Regions from separate parts of the Kitasatospora purpeofusca genome, predicted to be linked through region 4. Evidence: riboswitches for the same ligand, from Rfam matches in the RefSeq annotation. Region 4 holds a riboswitch; each other region holds the start of a gene.

The links. A riboswitch is a leader RNA that binds a small molecule or an ion and turns the genes downstream of it on or off. The one in region 4 is predicted to bind cobalamin.
Region 1: another riboswitch for cobalamin. It lies ahead of OG715_RS02975 (prenyltransferase/squalene oxidase repeat-containing protein); the one in region 4 lies ahead of OG715_RS14735 (prenyltransferase/squalene oxidase repeat-containing protein).
Region 2: another riboswitch for cobalamin. It lies ahead of metE (5-methyltetrahydropteroyltriglutamate--homocysteine S-methyltransferase); the one in region 4 lies ahead of OG715_RS14735 (prenyltransferase/squalene oxidase repeat-containing protein).
Region 3: another riboswitch for cobalamin. It lies ahead of OG715_RS30480 (cobalamin biosynthesis protein); the one in region 4 lies ahead of OG715_RS14735 (prenyltransferase/squalene oxidase repeat-containing protein).

Annotation. Positions count from the first base shown of each region.
Region 1 is NZ_CP108561.1:647,419-651,992, forward strand. It holds gene OG715_RS02965 (hypothetical protein) at 1-285, shown strand, start outside; gene OG715_RS02970 (flagellar hook-length control protein FliK) at 374-844, opposite strand; gene OG715_RS02975 (prenyltransferase/squalene oxidase repeat-containing protein) at 900-2,021, opposite strand; cobalamin riboswitch at 2,129-2,249, opposite strand; gene OG715_RS02980 (M4 family metallopeptidase) at 2,627-4,574, opposite strand, start outside.
Region 2 is NZ_CP108561.1:8,506,884-8,511,457, forward strand. It holds gene OG715_RS37025 (FAD-dependent oxidoreductase) at 1-1,050, shown strand, start outside; cobalamin riboswitch at 1,192-1,428, shown strand; gene metE (5-methyltetrahydropteroyltriglutamate--homocysteine S-methyltransferase) at 1,592-3,907, shown strand; gene cobF (precorrin-6A synthase (deacetylating)) at 3,994-4,574, opposite strand, start outside.
Region 3 is NZ_CP108561.1:6,950,717-6,955,290, reverse strand. It holds gene OG715_RS30490 (alpha/beta hydrolase family protein) at 1-438, opposite strand, end outside; gene OG715_RS30485 (helix-turn-helix domain-containing protein) at 608-1,354, opposite strand; cobalamin riboswitch at 1,617-1,815, shown strand; gene OG715_RS30480 (cobalamin biosynthesis protein) at 1,931-2,902, shown strand; gene OG715_RS30475 (cobyric acid synthase) at 2,899-4,413, shown strand; gene OG715_RS30470 (putative cobaltochelatase) at 4,410-4,574, shown strand, end outside.
Region 4 is NZ_CP108561.1:3,392,291-3,396,864, reverse strand. It holds gene OG715_RS14745 (CbiQ family ECF transporter T component) at 1-77, opposite strand, end outside; gene OG715_RS14740 (SCO2322 family protein) at 74-772, opposite strand; gene OG715_RS14735 (prenyltransferase/squalene oxidase repeat-containing protein) at 883-2,181, opposite strand; cobalamin riboswitch at 2,269-2,393, opposite strand; gene OG715_RS14730 (TetR family transcriptional regulator) at 2,510-3,205, opposite strand; gene OG715_RS14725 (glycosyltransferase family 4 protein) at 3,439-4,574, shown strand, end outside.

The sequences.
Region 1 (4,574 bases), 2.7 Mb from region 4:
AGCACCGGCGGGCCGGTCGCCACCGTGACCGCCGTCGTCACCACCTCGGACATCGGAAATGCCAACGAAAGGATCGGTCTGAGCGTCTACCAGGGCCGCGGCCGCGACGGCGACCGCCTCGGCTTCTCCTGGGGCGTGGCCAACCTCGACATGGGCCCCGACCAGCAGCCCTACCAGCCGGTGGTCGGCACCTGCATGGCCCCTGCCCCGTTCGCCCCGGTGCTGCGGGGCGGCTTCAGCGTCCACCACGTCGAGCTGGAGGCCCCGAAGACGCCCGGCCGGTAGGGCAAAACACCGTAGCAGCGCCGTGGGAACGCCCGGCCGACCCCCCGGCCGAGCGTCCGTACGGAGAACCCGCCGAGCCGGTCCGAGGTCAGGGCGCGGTGATGCCCGGCTGGGCACCGGCGCCGAAGGACCAGCCCTCGACCTCGCCCGGAGCCGGGTTGTAGGAGCCCGCGCCGAGGTTGCTGTAGGACCACGGGCCGCCGTGCGCGGCGTGCCAGTACGACCAGTAGGCGGTGCCGGTGGGGTTGGTGCAGGTCGTCGGCAGGGTGTTGATCTTGCAGACGAAGCCCGGGAAACGCGGGTGGAAGGAGTAGGAGAAACCGGCGCCGGTCAGCGCGGCGAGGCCGCTGGCCGGGTCTCCCGAAGCACAGCCGGTCTCGATGCCGCCACCGAGGGCGGTGAAGTCGACGACCACGGTGACGCCGGAGGTGCCGGTGCAGGCGGCGGCCCGGGCCGGCGGGGCGGTCGCGGTGGAGACGCCGAGAAGGCCGGCGGTGAGGGCCGCGGCGGCGGCGAAGGCGCCGAGTGTACGGCGGGCGGGACGGGCGGAGGTGGTCATGGGCGTGCTCCTCGGGTACGGCGGGCGGCGGTGCGGGGTCACGGACGGGCGGCCGTCAGGGGCGCGCGGCCGGGGCCGGGCAGGCCAGGGTGGGGGCGGACGGGCGGGCGCCGTGGGCGCTGAGGCCGGCGAGGCCCTGACCGGAGAGGCCGAGGACGGCCTGAGCGGTGGCCCGGGTGGCGTTCGCGGGGTTGAAGCCACTCGCGTCATAGGCGACGGCGCCGCGCACGGCGGGGTCGGCCGAGCAGCCCTGCTGGAGCTTCACCAGGCTGCTCCAGCCCTTGAGGCCGCTGATGAACCGGCCGCCGGGGAGCAGGGCGGAGGTGGCCAGGCCGGTGCTGTTGGCGTTGGAGGTGGTGGCACCGGCCGCGGCGAAACCGCCGTCGGTGTTCTGGTGGGCCGTCAGCCAGTCCAGGCCCGCCTTGGCCTTGGCACTGCGGCCGGTCGCGGCGAGGGCCTGGGCCGCGAGGGCGGTGGCATCGGTGTCGGCGGTGCAGGTGGGCTGGCCGAAGGCGATCGGGAAGCCGCCGTCGGCACACTGGGCGGCGGCCAGGAAGTCGACGGCGGAGGCCGGGGCGCCACCGGGGGTGCGCTGGAGGGCGATCAGGGCCAGGGACTGGCCGAAGGCGTTGCTGTAGTCGCCCCACTGCGAGCGGTCGGAGAAGCGGCCGCTCGGCGTCAGCAGGGAGCGCAGTCGGGCGGGCAGGTCGACGCCGCCGAAGGCCGACGGGGCGGTGCCGCGCACCTCGGCGGCCAGCAGGAGCTTGGCGGTGGCACCGGCGTAGGCCTCGGTGGTGCCGTCGCCGAGGTAGCCGCTCAGGATGTCGGGCCGGGCGAGCCAGGCGGTGGCGCGGGCGGCGGCCTGGTCGGCGCTGCCGGCGGCGGCGAAGGCGAGCACGGCGTCGATGGTGAGGCCCTGGTCGGGGTAGGCGGTGCCGTCGAAGACCGACTCGAAGTGGTCGCCGTTGACGAGCTGGCGGGCCAGCCAACCGGCTGCCGCGGCGTCCGGACGGTAGGTGGAGGCGGTGTCGCCGGAGGTCGAGGAAGCCGGGGCGGTGACGGCCGGGACCGGGGCTGCCGCCCGGGCGGCGGTGGCCGCCGGGAGGGTGGCGGTCAGGGCCAGCGCGGATATCGCGAGCAGGCGGAGCGGGCGGCGGCGGAGCGCGGAGGCGGACATGCGAGGCCTTTCCGGGCCTGGGCGCACGGGCGGCCACCGGCGGCCGTGCGGGGCGAGCTGCCCGACGGCTCCGGGAGCCCCTGGCCGCAGACCACGACGGGAGGAGGGGACACACACCTCCGCCGACGGGTACTCGGGCTCGCCACCGACTTGCCGTCGGCGGCCTACCGTTGCGGGTCAGCGCCGGAATTCGACCGGACTTCCCCCGACGGCGGAGTCAGAACATGACGGCTCATGATGTCGGCTCGGCTGAGAGGGGGTCAAGGCCGGTTCGAGGGCGGATCGCCATCGGTGCAGCGGCACCTGGCACGGTGGCACGGCAGCAGGCCTGGGCACGGCGGCAGGACGGGGACGTGGTGACGGGGCGGGGGCGCGGTGGCAGGACCTCAGCGGCCGGGGCGCCGTGCCCGGCGCGCGACAGCCCGGGAGCCGCGCCGCGGCGGTCCGGGACCGGCGCTGCCACGGCGGGGTCCGGAGACCCGGTGACGGCAAGGATCCGCCCGGCCGCCGCAGGGATGCGGCGACCGGGCGGGAGACCGGGGCGGACGGGGTCCGGGCTTCGGGGTCGAGAGCCCTGGTGCGGACTCCGGGGCAGCCGCCTCCGGTCAGCAGGTGCCGGCCGCGCGCTCGCGCACGACCAGATCGGTGCGGCCCGCCGTGGCGTCCAGCCAGACCACCCGGGTGCCCCGGTCGGCCACCGGGGCGTACTGGCCGCCCCGGTTGCAGGACATCCGCTCGGGGGTGCCGCCGGTGAGCGGGAGCTGCCAGAGCTTGGGCAGGTCGGTGTTCTTGACGCCACCCGTCACCTGGCGAGCGGCCTCGGCGAAGGTGACCGCCCGGTCCGAGGCGGTGAGGCCGGCAATCCGGCGCGGCTCGGCGCCAGTGCCGGTGCCGGTGCCGGTGCCGGTGCCGGTGCCGGGTCGGGGGCCCGCAGGCAGGAGGTCGGTCACGCCGGAGCCGTCCAGCGCCCCGGAGCGGATCGTGCTTCCCTTCGTCCGGTCGAAGGGCGTCTCGACCCACAGCAGGCGGCCGCCGGCCATCCGGAGGCTGGCTACCGAGGTCCCGGCGGTGGCGTTCGCGTCGTCGACCACGTACTGGGCGACGACCTTGCCGGCGGCGAGCGAGTAGACGGTCGGCGCGCTCACCGTCCGCTCACCGACCTGCCAGCTCTCGGTCCAGGCGAGCAGGCCGTCATGGAGCGCGAGACCGGCGGCCTGGTGGCCCTCGGGCAGCGCGATCAGCGTCTCCGGGGCCCCGTCTCGGGAGAGTACGGGCCCACTGCGGCCGGTCGTGTGGTCCGACATCAGGAAGGCGACATCTCCGCCGGAGACCCGGACGTCGCCGAGGTACTGGTTCGGGCCGCGGTGGACGCTGCGCACCGGGCCACCGTTGAGCGGCCGGGCCAGCACCTCCATGCCCCAGGCCCCGTCGGCCCCCGGCCCCATCGCCACCCACGCGGCGGTCGTGCCGTCGGTGGCGGGCCAGCCGTGCGAGCGACCGTCCTCCGGGCTGAGCCGGGCGGGCTCGGCGGAGCCGACGACGGCGCCCGTGTACACGGCCATGCTGCCCTTGGCCCCCTTGCCCGCGGTGGCCACCACCCAGCGGCCGGCGGCGACATCCGGTGCCACGCTCTCGGTGGAGAGTTCGCGCAGCAGCGGCCGGCTGTCCACGCCGATCCGGCGCTGCCAGCCGTCCTTGATCCCGTGGGCGTCGAAGGCCCCGGCCACGGTGCGGAGTTGGGCACGGTCGAGACCGAGCGCGCGGCCTGCGGCGAGCACCGCGTTGCGGGCGTCGACGAAGTCGTCCAGCGGGGTGAGGTACTCGGCGAGCGCGCGGTAGACCAGGCGGTCGGCGAGGAGCGGGTCGAGGGTGCGCCGGATGTCCCACAACGCGCCCGAGACGATGGTGGAGTTGAGGTGCACGCCGCCGCTGTCGACCCCGGCGGGCACCCCGAGGTAGTCGGCGACGGTGGTGCGGCGGTCGTCCAGCCTGCGGCCGGCGCAGGCCTCGGGGGTGCCGGTGCGGCAGAGGTCCTCGCCGAGCAGCGCGGCCCTGGGGTCGGTCATCGGGATGCCTCGGCTGGTCACCTCGATGGCGTTGCCGAAGTAGTCGGCGACGGCCTCGTCGAGGGCGCCGGACTGGCCGAAGTCGACGAAGTCCGCGGTGTGCTCGACGACGCCGTGGGTCATCTCGTGGCCGGCCACGTCGCGCGCGGCGGAGAACGGGCGGTTGTTGCCGGTGCCGCCCCCGTAGATCATCTTCTGGCCGTCCCAGTAGGCGTTGTCCAGGGGCTCGCCGAAGCTGGTGACATTGACGACGGAGACGATCGGTCCTCCCTTGCCGTCGATCCCGTTGCGGCCCAGGCGGTCGCGGTAGAAGTCGTACACGGCGGCGGAGTTGAGGTGGGCGTCGGTGGCGCCGCTGGTACCGGTGGCCGCCGGGAAGTCCGTGGTCGCCGAGGCGGCCGGGCGGGCGTCGGCGGGCAGGGTGCGGAAGTCCAGCTCGTCCCGGCCCGCCGCGTCGTAGGTGGTGACGGTGGCGGGGCGGGTGAGG
Region 2 (4,574 bases), 5.1 Mb from region 4:
GTGAACGGCATCGACTGCGTCGTCCACGAACGCGAGTCGTCACGCCACGCGCGCGGCCAGGGCGGCATGCTCGACATCCACTCCGGCCAGCGGGCGCTGCGCGAAGCCGGTCTGATCGACGAGTTCTTCGCGATCGCCCGCGGCGAGGGCCAGGACATGCGCCTGCTGGAGCCGGACGGCACCCTGCTGCTCCAGGAGGACACGCCCGACGACGCCCCGCTCGCGCGGCCCGAGGTCGACCGCACCGATCTGCGCGACCTGCTGCTGGACTCCCTCCCCGAGGGCACGGTGCGCTGGGGGCGCGCGTACGAGTCCGCCGACGGCGGCCAGCTGCGCTTCGCCGACGGAAGCAGCGCGACGTACGAGCTGCTGGTCGGCGCGGACGGCGCGAACTCCCGGGTCCGCGCGCTGCTCACCGACGTCCGCCCGGAGCACACCGGCCACAACGTGGTCGAGGTCGGCATCCCCGACATCGACCGCACCCACCCCGACCTCGCGGCGATGGTCGGGCGCGGCACCTACTGGGTGCTCGGCGGCGCAGTGTCCCTGGCGGCGCAGCGCAACGGCGACGGCCGAGTCCGCATCGGCCTCGGTTTCTACGACACCGCCGAGGACTGGTTCGCCACCAGTGGGATCCCGTTCGACGAGCCGGCCGCCGCCCGCGCCAGGCTGATCGAGCTGCTCCCCGGCTGGGACCCGCGTTTCACCGCGCTGATCGCGGCCTGCGACGACACCGTCGTGCCGAGGTCGATCACCACCCTCCCGGTCGGCCTGACCTGGCCGTCGACGCCCGGCGTCACACTGGTCGGCGATGCCGCACACCTGATGCCGCCGGTGGGACAGGGCGCCAACATGGCGCTGCTCGACGGCGCCCTGCTCGGTCTCGCGCTCGCCGCGCACCCGGACGACCTCCCGGCCGCCGTGGCGGAGTACGAACGCGAGATGTTCGAACGCACCGCCGCTGCTGCCCGGATGTCCACGGAGATCCAGGCGATGCTGCGGGCACCGGACGCCGCCCGGAAGATGCTCGCGTTCTTCCAGCCCGACTGACAGCGGCCGACCGACGGCCGCTGACCGGCATCCGCCGAGCAGGGCCGGGAGCGCCCCGGCCGGCGGGACCTCGAAGCGCCCGTCGGTCCCGATCCGTGGACACCGCGGTGGAATCCGTCGCCCCGACCGGTGGTTTGCCTCTAGGCTGACCCCGTAGCTGGTTCGCCCTGCCCGCCAGGCAGGACGTCGTAAGAGGGAACCCGGTGACGCCTTCGACTGGCCAGTCCGGGACTGCCCCGCAGCGGTGAGTGGGAACGACCGCCGTCATACGCACTGGGTCCGAGCCGGGCCCGGGAAGCGACGGCCAGTAGGTGTCCGCCCTCGACGAGGGTGGGTGTGCCCGCGAGTCCGAAGACCTGCCCGCTGCCCGTCCGCGGAGGAACCGCGGGCGGCTGTCCGATGACCTCGAGGGCGGGTCGGCGACCACAGCAGGCGGTTGAGGCACGTCCGTTCGCGGCGGCCACCGTCCGGCTCGTCGTCCCTTCGCGCCCTCGTCCCGTCACCGGGCACTTGAGGAGCAAGACTCGCGAAGGAGAGTCCCTTGACAGCGAAGTCCGCAGCCGCGGCCACCCGGGCGACCGTGCACGGCTACCCCCGCCAGGGCCGGAACCGGGAGCTCAAGAAGGCGATCGAGGGCTACTGGAAGGGCACCGTCACCGCCGACGCCCTCCGGGACGCCGCCACCGAGCTGCGCCGGGAGAACTGGCGCCAGCTCGCCGACGCCGGGGTGCTCGAAGTCCCCACCGGTGACTTCTCGTTGTACGACCACGTGCTCGACACCACGGTCGCCGTCGGCGCGGTCCCGGCCCGCCACCGGGCCGCCGTCGACGCCGACCCACTCGACGGGTACTTCGCCATGGCGCGCGGCACCCAGGACGTCGCGCCACTGGAGATGACCAAGTGGTTCGACACCAACTACCACTACCTGGTGCCCGAGTTGGGCCCCGGCACGGTCTTCGTCGCGAACCCGGCCAAGGCGGTCGGCGAACTCGCCGAGGCGCTCGCGCTCGGCCACGCGGCCCGGCCGGTGCTGCTCGGCCCGGTCACCTACCTGCTGCTCGCCAAGCCCGCCCCCGGCGTGGCGGCGGACTTCGAGCCGATCACCCTGCTCGACCGGCTGCTGCCGGTCTACGCGGAACTGCTCTCCGCCCTGAAGGCCGCCGGCGCCGACTGGGTGCAGCTGGACGAGCCCGCCCTCGTCCAGGACCGCACCCCGGCCGAACTGAACACCGCCGCCCGCGCCTACCGCGAGCTCGGCGCCCTCACCGACCGGCCGAAGCTGCTGGTCGCGAGCTACTTCGACCGCCTCGGCGAGGCCCTGCCGGTGCTCGCCAAGGCACCCGTCGAGGGTCTGGCACTGGACTTCACCGGCCCCGCCGCCGCAAACCTGGACGACCTCGCCGCCGTCGGCGGCCTGCCGGGCAAGCGGCTGGTCGCCGGCGTCGTCGACGGCCGCAACATCTGGATCAACGACCTGGAGAAGTCGCTCGCCACCCTGGCGACCCTGCTCGGCCTCGCCGAGCGCGTCGACGTCGCACCGTCCTGCTCCCTGCTGCACGTGCCGATCGACGCCGCCCTCGAACGCGACGTCGACCCGCAGATCGCCCGCTGGCTCGCCTTCGCCCGGCAGAAGGCCACCGAGGTCGCCCTGCTCGCCCGCGCACTGCGCGAGGGCACCGGCGCGATCACCGCCGACCTCGCCGCCAACCGCGCCGACCTCGCCTCCCGGGCCGGCTCGCCGATCACCCGCGACCCGGCCGTGCGCGCCCGCACCGCCGCCGTCACCGCGGACGACGCCCGCCGCCCGCAGGCCTACCCGCAGCGCGCCGAGGCCCAGCGCGCCCGCCTCGGCCTGCCGCTGCTGCCGACCACCACCATCGGCTCCTTCCCGCAGACCACCGAACTGCGCCTCGCCCGCGCCGATCTGACGGCGGGTCGGATCGACGCCGCCGCGTACCGGGAGCGGATGGAGGCCGAGGTCCGCGAGGTGATCGCCTACCAGGAGAAGGCCGGCCTGGACGTCCTCGTGCACGGCGAGCCCGAGCGCAACGACATGGTCCAGTACTTCGCCGAGCAGCTCACCGGCTACCTCGCCACCCGCCACGGCTGGGTGCAGTCCTACGGCACCCGCTACGTGCGCCCGCCGGTCCTCGCCGGAGACATCTCCCGCCCGCACCCGATGACCGTCGACTGGTTCCGCTTCGCCCAGGACCTCACCGACCGCCCCGTCAAGGGCATGCTCACCGGCCCCGTCACCATGCTCGCCTGGTCCTTCGTCCGCGACGACCAGCCGCTCGGCGACACTGCCCGCCAGGTCGCCCTCGCCCTGCGCGACGAGGTCACCGACCTGGAGGCCGCCGGCGCCGCCGTCGTCCAGGTCGACGAACCCGCCCTGCGGGAGACCCTGCCGCTGCGCGCCGCGGACCGCCCGGCGTACCTGGACTGGGCCACCGAGTCGTTCCGGCTGGCCACTTCGGGCGTGCGTGCGGACACCCAGGTGCACACCCACATGTGCTACGCCGAGTTCGGCGCGATCATGAGCGCGATCGAGGAGCTCGACGCGGACGTGATCTCGCTGGAGGCCACCCGCTCCCACATGCAGGTCGCAGGTGAACTCGCCGCCGCCGGCTACCCGCGCGAGGTCGGACCGGGTGTCTGGGACATCCACTCCCCGCGGGTGCCGAGCACCGAGGAGGCCCTCGCCCTGCTGTGGGCGGGCCTGGCCGCGATCCCGGCCGAGCGGCTCTGGGTCAACCCCGACTGCGGGCTGAAGACCCGCGGCTGGACGGAGACCCGCGCCTCGCTGGACAGCCTGGTCGGCGCCGCCCGCCGGCTGCGCGAGGAACTCGCGGGCTGAGCCGACCGACCCGCCCCGCCCCGGTCGTCGCGGACCGGGGCGGGGCGGAGCGGGCGCGCGGTCAGGGCCGACCGGGGCGGGCGCGGTCAGTCCTCGGTGCGGCGCAGCAGATAGGTATCCATGATCCACCCCTTGCGCTCGCGGGCCTCCGCGCGCAGCCGGGCGATCTCCGGCGCCTTCTCGCCGAGCGGGCCGGAGACCAGGATCTCGTCCTCGCCGCCCAGGTAGGCGCCGTAGTGGATGTGCACGCCCTCGGGCTCGATCCGGTCGAAGGCGGCCTGCCCGTCGAGCATCACCACCGCGTCCTCGGACCCCGGCGGGAAGCCCTCGGCGGCCAGCCGGCGCGCGGTGGTGATCCGCACCGGACGGCCGACCCGGGTGAGGGTGGTGCGGTGCCGGGCGGCGAGCACCGAGACGCTGCTGATGCCCGGCACCACCTCGTAGCTGAACGCGCCGGGTTCGGCCGCCAGCACCTCGTCCAGCACGGCGGTCACGCTGTCGTACAGGCTGGGGTCGCCCCAGGCCAGCAGCGCGCCGGTGCCGTCCGGGCCCAGTTCCTCGCCGACGAGCCGGCCGACCAGTTCGGCCCGGCGGCGGCGCCAGTCCTGGACGGCCTCGGTGTAGGCCGGAGTGGTCCGGTCGCGCTCGGCGTCCGGCACCTCGACCA
Region 3 (4,574 bases), 3.6 Mb from region 4:
GAGCCACCAGGCGGGCATCGCGCCGAGCTCGCCCTCGACGGCGGTCTCGCCGAAGGTCAGGCCGAGCGCCGAGGCCGGGTCGCCGAGGTACACCCGGGGGGTGAAGCGGACCTCGGTGCCGGCCGTGAGGGTGCCCCGGTCGGCGCGGGCCAGTCGGCGGGTGACGCCCTGTTCGTCGCGGTGCAGGACCTCCTCGACGACGGCGTGCCCGTCCTCGCCCCACTCGACGGCCCAGCGGCCGGGACGCTCGCTGGCCGCGCTCCGGGTGAAGGTGATCCGACCGGCGCCCAGGCTCTGGACCACGACCGGACCGGACCGCTCCCGGGCGGCCCCGGCCGGGCGGACCATCCGCTCCGAGGCCCGGCGGCCGATCACCAGGACGGCCGCCCCGGTGCCGACCGCGGCGGCCGCCACGGTGGCCGCGATTCCCCAACGCATACTCGCTCCCCGCTGCTCGGTTCTGGGCCGACCGGTGTCCGGACCCACGTCACAGCCCAGTCCACTGGCCGGGACCCGGCCGGGCCAGCAGGACACGGCCGTACGGGTTGCCACGTGAGGAAGGTCGCACCGGGTCCGTCGGAACGAGACTGCCAGAACGGACGGGTCCTCACACGGGGATCGCGGGCTCCCGTCGGGCGAGCAGCTCCCAGAAGCGACCGGCCGGCGGGACCACCGCGTCGGACGGCGCGGCCGCCCCCTCGGCGGGCCCCCAGCCGCCGGCCCCCCAGTGGGCGGGCACCTGCCGCTCCTCCTGGAGCACGGGCAGCACCGCGTCGAGGTCCGCCCGGTCCACCGGCACGATCCGGACGATCGCGCCGGCCTGCGCCTGCCAGCGGCCCTCGACGCAGCGCCGCAGCCGCCGGTCCAGCTCCTCCCGGCGGCCGGTCGCGGCGACCAGCTCCCGGAGGGTCAGGCCCAGCACGTGCGCGAGCGCGGCCGTCGGCCCGGCGTCGCCGTCCCACCACCCGGTGGCCTCGGCCCGCCGGTACTCCCCGGCCGGGACGCCGATCCGGCGGGCCGCGCCGTCCGGGCTCAGCTCACGGGCGAGCCGGAATTCCCGCAGGCTCGCCGGGCGGACGCCCATCAGCCGCTCGGGCGGGCACCACAGCGCCCGGGCCAGCGCGAGGAACTCCTCCTCGCCGGGGGGCGGCCCGCCGTTCTCCCAGCCGAGGACGTGGGCCGGGAGCAGCCTGACACCGTGCGCGGCCATCCCTTCGGCGACCTGTTCCGGGGTCAGGCCGAGGGCGGCGCGGTGGGCGCGGACGGCGGCGGGCGAGAACGGCACCGGCGGCGGCGGGGCGGGCGGGGCCGACCGGGCCGGACGTGCGAAGAGGTGGGGGCGCTGGGGTCGCATGGGTCCCGACGCTAGGCGCGGCGCCGGGTGGTGCCCCAGCCGACGAACGCACGAAGCGGGCCGGGCGCGCCGCCCGGCGGGGGTGGAGGATCGCACAGCGGGGCGCGGTCCGGCGGCGGGCGGGCTCGGAGGTAGCGACGGGGGAACAGCGGGCGGCGGCGGGTGGCGGGGCGGGCGGCGGGGCGGGCGCCCGGACTGCTGTCAGCAGGGCTCCGGAAGGGCTCCGGCGTGTGACCAACCCCTCCGCGACCTCGGTTGACTCCCCCTTCGGGCCCGTGATGGGATCCTTCAGCCATTACGGAGGCAAGCAGAGGAAGCCGGTGCGAGTCCGGCGCGGTCCCGCCACTGTCACCGGGGAGCACGACCGGAGTTCAGCCACGGAGGGCCGTTTACGGCCGCCGGAAGGCCCGGGAGCGCGTCCGACCCGGGAGCCAGGAGACTCTCACCCCCGGTACGTCGATCCAGGGCGCGGACCCTGAGTGAGGACACGCACGCGATGCAGGCTGCCCCGCCGGGCCGGGACGTCCCCCCGAGCGCACCAGCGACCACGCCTCCCACCCTGCCCTGCGCCACGCCGTGCGCCCGCTGACCCGGGCCGCCGCGTTCGGCGCGGGCGCCGTCGCCGGGTACCTGGCCGACTCCCGGTTCGGCGACCCGCGCCGCGGCCACCCGGTGGCCGGCTTCGGCGGCGCCGCCGGCCGGCTGGAGCGGTTGCTGTGGCGCGACGACCGCGCCGTCGGCACTGCCTTCACCGCGCTGTGCGTGGGCACCGTCGCGGCCGGCGCGGTGGCCGCCGACCGGCTGCTGGGCCGCCGTCCGCTCGGCCGGGCCGCGCTCGCCGCCGCCGCGACCTGGACGGTGCTCGGCGGCACCTCGCTGACCCGGGAGGCCCGCACCGTCGGCCGCGCGCTGACGGCCGGTGACCTGACGGCGGCCCGGGAGCGGCTGCCGCACCTGTGCGGACGCGACCCGAGCGCCCTGGACGAGCAGCAGATCGCCCGCGCGGTGGTCGAGTCGGTGGCCGAGAACACCGCCGACGCCGTGGTCAACGCCCTGGTCTGGGGCGGCGTGGCCGGCACCCCGGGGCTGCTGGCCTTCCGCGCGGTGAACACCCTGGACGCGATGGTCGGTCACCGCTCGCCGCGCTACGCCCGGTTCGGCTGGGCCTCGGCCCGGCTGGACGACGTGGCGGGCTGGCCGGGCGCCCGGCTGACCGCGCTGCTGACGGTGGCCGCCGCCCCCGAACCGCGCACCGCCTGGCGGGTCTGGCGGCGGGACGGCTCCGCGCACCCCAGCCCCAATGCCGGCCAGGCCGAGTCCGCCTTCGCCGGCGCCGTCGGCGTCCGGCTGGGCGGGACGCTCCAGTACGGCGAGCGCACCGAGCACCGGCCGGTGCTCGGCGAGGAGCTGCGTCCGGTCGGGGTGGACGACATCGAGCGGGCCTGCGTGCTCTCGCGGCGGGTGGGCGCGCTGGCCCTGGGTACGACGGTCGCCGGGCACCTGCTGCTGCGGGCGGCTCTGATCAGGAAGCGGAGGGACCGGGCATGAGCAAGGCACTGCTGGTCGCCGGGACGACCTCGGACGCCGGCAAGAGCGTGGTCACGGCGGGCATCTGCCGCTGGCTGGCGCGGCAGGGGGTCGCGGTCGCGCCGTTCAAGGCGCAGAACATGTCGCTGAACTCCTTCGTCACCGCCGACGGCGCCGAGATCGGCCGCGCCCAGGCGATGCAGGCGCAGGCCGCCCGGGTCGAGCCGGAGGCGGCGATGAACCCGGTGCTGCTCAAGCCCGGCGCGGACGGCCGCAGCCAGGTGGTGCTGCTGGGCCGCCCGGTCGCCGAGGTCGGCGCGCTGGACTACCGCGAGCGCAAGCCGCTGCTGCTGGAACGGGCCCTGGAGTGCCTGGCGGACCTGCGCGCCCGCTTCGACGTGGTGGTCTGCGAGGGCGCGGGCTCGCCCGCCGAGATCAACCTGCGGGACCGGGACATCGCCAACATGGGCCTGGCCACCGCGGCCGGCCTGCCGGTCGTCGTGGTCGGGGACATCGACCGGGGCGGCGTGTTCGCGGCGATGTACGGGACGCTGGCGCTGCTGTCGGCGGAGGACCAGCGGCACGTGGCCGGCTGGTTCGTCAACAAGTTCCGCGGCGACGCGCGGCTGCTGGCCCCCGGGCTGGAGATGCTGCGCGAGCTGACCGGTCGTCCGGTGCTCGGCACCCTGCCGATGCTGCCGGACCTGTGGCTGGACGCCGAGGACTCGCTCGACCTGTCCACCGTCGTCGACCGGACGGCCGCGCGCGGCCCGCTGGGCGCCGACGTGCTGCGGGTGGCGGTGCTCCGCTTCCCCCGGCTGTCGAACTTCACCGACCTGGACGCACTCGCCCAGGAGCCCGGCGTGCTGGTCCGCTGGGCCACCCGGCCGGAGGAGCTGGCCGACGCCGACCTGGTGGTGCTGCCCGGCACCCGGGCCACCGTCTCCGACCTCGGCTGGCTGCGGGAGCGCGGCTTCGAGCCGGTGCTGAAGGCCCGGGCGGCGGCCGGACTGCCGGTGCTCGGCGTCTGCGGCGGCTACCAGATGCTGGCCGGCTCCATCGTGGACGAGGTCGAGTCGAAGGCGGGCCCGGTGGAGGGCCTCGGACTGCTGCCGACGCGGGTGCGCTTCGGGGTGGAGAAGGTGCTCGGACGGCCCGTCGGCGAGGCCTTCGGCGAGCGGGTCGAGGGCTACGAGATCCACCACGGGATCGTCACCGCGGAGGGCGGCGAGGCGTTCCTCGACGGCTGCCGGGTCGGCTCCGTCCTGGGCACCACCTGGCACGGCGCGCTGGAGAACGACGGCTTCCGGCGCGCGCTGCTGCGCGAGGTCGCGGCGGCGGCCGGCCGGGCGTTCGTCCCCGCGCCGGACATCTCCTTCGCCGACGCGCGGGAGGCCCGGCTGGACCGGCTGGGCGAACTGATCGAGGAACACGCCGACACCGACGCGCTGTGGAAGCTGATCGAGGGCGGGGTGCCGGCGGCCGGATCGCTGCCGCTCCTTCCGCCCGGAGCCCCTGGGGAGCATGCATGAGTGACGTCCGATACCCGTTCACCGCGATCGTCGGCATGGCCGACCTGCGGCTCGGCCTGCTGCTGAACGCGGTCTCCCCGGCGGTCGGCGGGGTGCTGGTGCGCGGGGAGAAGGGCACCGCCAAGTCGACCATGGTGCGCGCGCTGGCCGGGCTGCTGCCG
Region 4 (4,574 bases):
GTGGGCACGGTGGGGTCCAGGGGGTCGGTCCGGAGCGGGGCGGCGGGCGGGCGGGGCCGGGAGGTGGCCGGCCTCATCGTCGGCGGCGCGACTGCCAACGGGCGCCCGCGGCCACGGCGAGGACGAGGGCCAGACCGGCGCCGACCCCGAGGGCGGGTCCGGCGGCACCGGGGGAGGCCCCGGCCGCGGTCGCGCCGGTGGCGTCGGCGGGTCCGGCACCGGTCGAGGGGGCGGCCGTGCCGGCCGGCCGGTCCGCGCCGCCCAGCTGCTCGCCGCAGCCCGTGCGCGGATAGCCCGCGATGGCGCAGAGCAGCCCGTTGGTGTCGTACCGCAGCGGCGGGGCGACGGTGGCCAGGACCTCCGCCGAGCTGGCCCGGTTCGGCACGACGGCGCAGGCGGTCCGGGGCTCCGGCGGGGTCTCGCGGGCGGGCGCGTCGGCGGGGCCGCCGAAGTCCAGCACCACGGCGACCCGTTTGCGCCCGGCCTCGGCGGGCGTACCGGCGCAGAGGGCGGCGAAGTCCCCGGCCGGACCGGGCCGGGCGGCCTGTTGCCCGCCGTCGGGGCTGACGGCGAACCGCCAGCCCTCGACCTCGCCGTCCGCCGGGACGTGCACGGCGGGGCCCTGCTGCTGGTACGCCCAGCCGCCGTCGGACCAGCGCCAGAACGACCAGTACCGGTAACCGGCGGCCTGCGCCTGCGCGGCGCCGAGCAGGAGCACGATCAGCAGTCCGGCGACCGCCCCGGCCAGGAAGCGCAGGGCGGCCCGCGCCACCCGCCGCCGGGCCGCCGCCCTGTCCCCGGCGGCGGTGGTGGTGACGGGGGTGGCAGCGGCCGGGACCGGGGCCGTGGTCGGACGCGGTTCCCGGTCCCGGCCGGGAGGGGTCACAGCTTCGCGCCGCGCTTGCGCTGCAGGCTGAGCACCAGCCCGCCGCCGATGCCGATCAGCAGGCCGACGCCGAGCAGCCAGAACTTGCCGATGCCGCTGTCCTTGTCCTTCCCGGCCGAGGTCGAGGCCGAGGCGGAGGCACTGGCGGACGGGGCGCCGACGGCCTTGGGCGCCGGGCCCAGCGCGGTCAGCTGCTTGACCAGGTCGGCCCCGCCGAAGGCGGCCGGGTCGCGCTGAGCGGCCTGCGCCACCAGCACCAGGGTGGCGGTGGCGGCGGCGTCGGTGCCGCCCTTGGTCCAGTTGCCGCCCTCCTTGGCCAGCCAGTCGACAGCGCCCGCGGCCTGCTGCGGGTGCTCGCCCTGGACCAGGCCGAGCGCCGCCCAGGCGGTGGCGGTGTAGTCGGGGGTGGGCGCGGCGCCGGCCAGGGTCAGGGTCAGGTGCTGGCCGCCCGCGGCGAGCTGCTCGGTGAGGTAGGCGCCGGCCGCCTCGCCGGAGTCGGCCCGGGGGACGGCGGTGGCGGTGGCGCCGCCGTCGGCGCAGGCCAGGGCCTTGGGGGCGGCGTCGGTCCGGTTGCCGTTGGCGACCGGCAGCTTCCCGCCGGCCGCGGCCAGCGAGGCCTGGCCGCTGGCGAGGGCGTTGGGCTCGGCGGCGGGGGCGCCGGCCGGGGCGGTCTGGTAGACGAAGGCACCGCGCTGGTCGGCGGGGGCGGCGCAGCCGAGCTGGAAGACGGCGAGCCCGTCGAAGGCGTTGCGGCCGGCCTTGGCGACGCCCGCCGGGTCGTTCCTGGTGGCGATCAGGGCGTTGACGGCCAGGCCGGTGGAGTTGGCGTCGCCCGGGTTGCCGGGGTTGTAGGCCCAGCTGCCGTCCGCGTTCTGGTTGGCCTTGAGCCACTGGACGCCCTTGTCCACGGCGTCCTGGTGCCCGCCGAGGGTGGTCAGCGCCTGGATCGCGAGCGCGGTCGCGTTGCTGTCCTCGAACGCCGGGTCGCAGGCGGTCGCGGTGTCGGCGCGGTACGAGGGCCAGCCGCCGTCGGCGCACTGCTGCCCGGTCAGCCAGGCGACGGCCGAGTCGGCCGGGGTCACCTTGGCGGTGGTCAGCGCGGTCAGGGCGAGGGACTGCCGCCACACCGCGTCGTAGGTGGGGTCGCCCTTGCCGTACAGGCCCTCGGGGAGCGGAGCGGCGCCGAGGCTCGCGGTGGGGCTCGGGATGTCGGCGAACGCCGGGGTGGCGGCGGCGGTGCCGGCGAGCAGCGCGGCGGCCAGGGCGGCGGCGCCCGCGCGGGCGGCGGTCAGCATGATCGGAGTTGTGCCTTTCGATGAGCGGTGCCGGCCGGGGCCGGCGTTCCGTGGACCTCGACGGTGCCCGGCGGTGGTCCGCCCGGCATGGGCCGCTCGCCTCTCCCCGGGTGCTCCGGCTCGCCGGCGGACGGGCGCCGGGCTCACGGTTGCGGGGTCAGCGCCGGATTCGCACCGGCTTTCCCCGGAATAGGAGAAGCGGGATGGAGTTGTCCTGCCCGTCGACTCTAGCCGCCGGTCCGGGCGTTCCACTCCGACCGGGGTGAGAACAGGTTCCAGTTCGGCGCCCGCCCGCCGGGCCGGCGGCGGACCGGTCCCGGGGCCGGCCTCAGGGCAGGTCCAGCAGCCGGGCGGCGGTGTGCAGGTCGGCCCTGACCTCGGCGATCGAGGCGCGGCCGGAGAGCCAGGCGACCAGTGCCGCGTGCCAGGTGTGCTCGATCACCCGGACGGCGGCGCGCTGGCTCCCGGTCGGCGGCCCGGACTGCCCGATGGCGTCCAGGATGAGCTGCCCGGTGGCGGCGGACACCTGGTCCACCTCGGCGCCCACCGAGCGGTCGGCGAAGGAGAGCGCGCGGACCATCGCCTCGGCCAGCAGCGGTTCGCGCTGCAGCGCGTGGAACGCCCGGGTCAGCGTCTCGGCGACCCGCGGCGCCGGTTCGCGCTCGGTCGGCGGGTGCCGGCGGACCTGCTCCTGGAGGCCGCGCAGCTGCTCCAGCATGACCGCGACCAGCAGGTGGACCTTCGACGGGAAGTACCGGTAGAGGGTGCCGAGGGCCACCTGCGCGCCCTCCGCCACCTCCCGCATCTGGACCGCGTCGTAGCCGCCGCGGGCGGCCAGCGCGGTCGCGGTCCGCAGGATCCGCCGCCGCCGTTCGGCCTGCCGGGCGGTCAGCGGCGGTGCCATCGGGGCGGCCGGCAGGGGCGCCGGGGCGGCGCCGGGCGGGAGGGCGGCGGAGGGGGTGTCGGAGGGGGTGGACGCCGGCGGCGCGGGCGGTGCGGGCGGAGGTGAGGACGGTGACGGCAAGGACGCTCCCGGGCGCGAGAGTGGTGGGGCTGCTCCGGACGGGCACGGTCGGCCGGGCGGGGCGCCCGGGCGTGGCGCGAATCACCAGCCCTGGATCCTGAGCGGAAGCTACGGGCCGGTATCTTCGAGGTCTCTCATTGTTCACAGGGTCAGCGGTGAACTCCACACCGCACTGAAACCTGATCTACTTTACCGACCGGCAGCACAGACAGCAGCAGAGATGAGGGCCGACGATGACCGCGCAGCCGCTGCGGATTGCCCTGCTCTCCTACCGCGGCGACCCGTTCTGCGGCGGTCAGGGCGTCTACGTACGGCACCTCTCCCGTGAGCTGGCCCGGCTCGGCCACCACGTGGACGTGATCGGCGCCCAGCCGTACCCCGTCCTGGACGAGGTCGAGGGGCCGGGTTCGGTCCGGCTGGTCGAGCTGCCCAGTCTGGACCTCTACCGCGCCGACGACCCCTTCCGCACCCCGGCGCGCGAGGAGTACCGGGGGGCGGTGGACGTCCTGGAGTACGCCACCATGCGCACCGGCGGCTTCCCCGAACCGCTGACCTTCTCGCTGCGCGCCCGCCAGTACCTGGCCCGGCACCGGGGCCGCTACGACGTGGTGCACGACAACCAGACGCTCGGCTACGGCCTGCTCGGCCTGGCCCGGCACGGCTTCCCGCTGGTCACCACGATCCACCACCCGATCACGGTGGACCGGCAGGTCGAACTGGACGCCGCCCCCGGCCGGTTGAAGCGGCTGTCGCTGCGCCGCTGGTACGCCTTCACCCGGATGCAGCGCCGGGTCGCCGCCCGGCTGGAGCACATCATCACCGTCTCCGGCAGCTCCGAGCGCGAGATCGCCGAGCACCTGGGCGCCGCCCCGGGCGCCGTCTCGGTGGTGCCGATCGGCGCCGACACCCGGTTGTGGTCCCCGTCGGACGAGGTCGCCCGGGTGCCCGGACGGATCGTCACCACCTCCAGCGCCGACGTCCCGCTCAAGGGCCTGGTGCACCTGGTCGAGGCGCTGGCGAAGGTCCGCACCGAACGGGACGCGCACCTGGTCGTGGTCGGCAAGCCGCAGAAGGAGGACGGCCCGATCGCCCGCGCGGTGCGCGCCTTCGGGCTGGAGCCGCACATCGAGTTCCGGCACGGCCTGACCGACCGGGAGCTGGTCGACCTCTACCGCTCGGCCGAGGTCGCCTGCGTGCCGTCGCTCTACGAGGGCTTCTCGCTGCCGGCCGCCGAGGCGATGGCCACCGCGACCCCGCTGGTCGCCACCACCGGCGGTGCGATCCCCGAGGTGGCGGGGCCGGACGGCGAGAGCTGCCTGGCGGTGCCCCCGGGCGACGCGGACGCGCTCGCGACGGCGCTCGGCCGGCT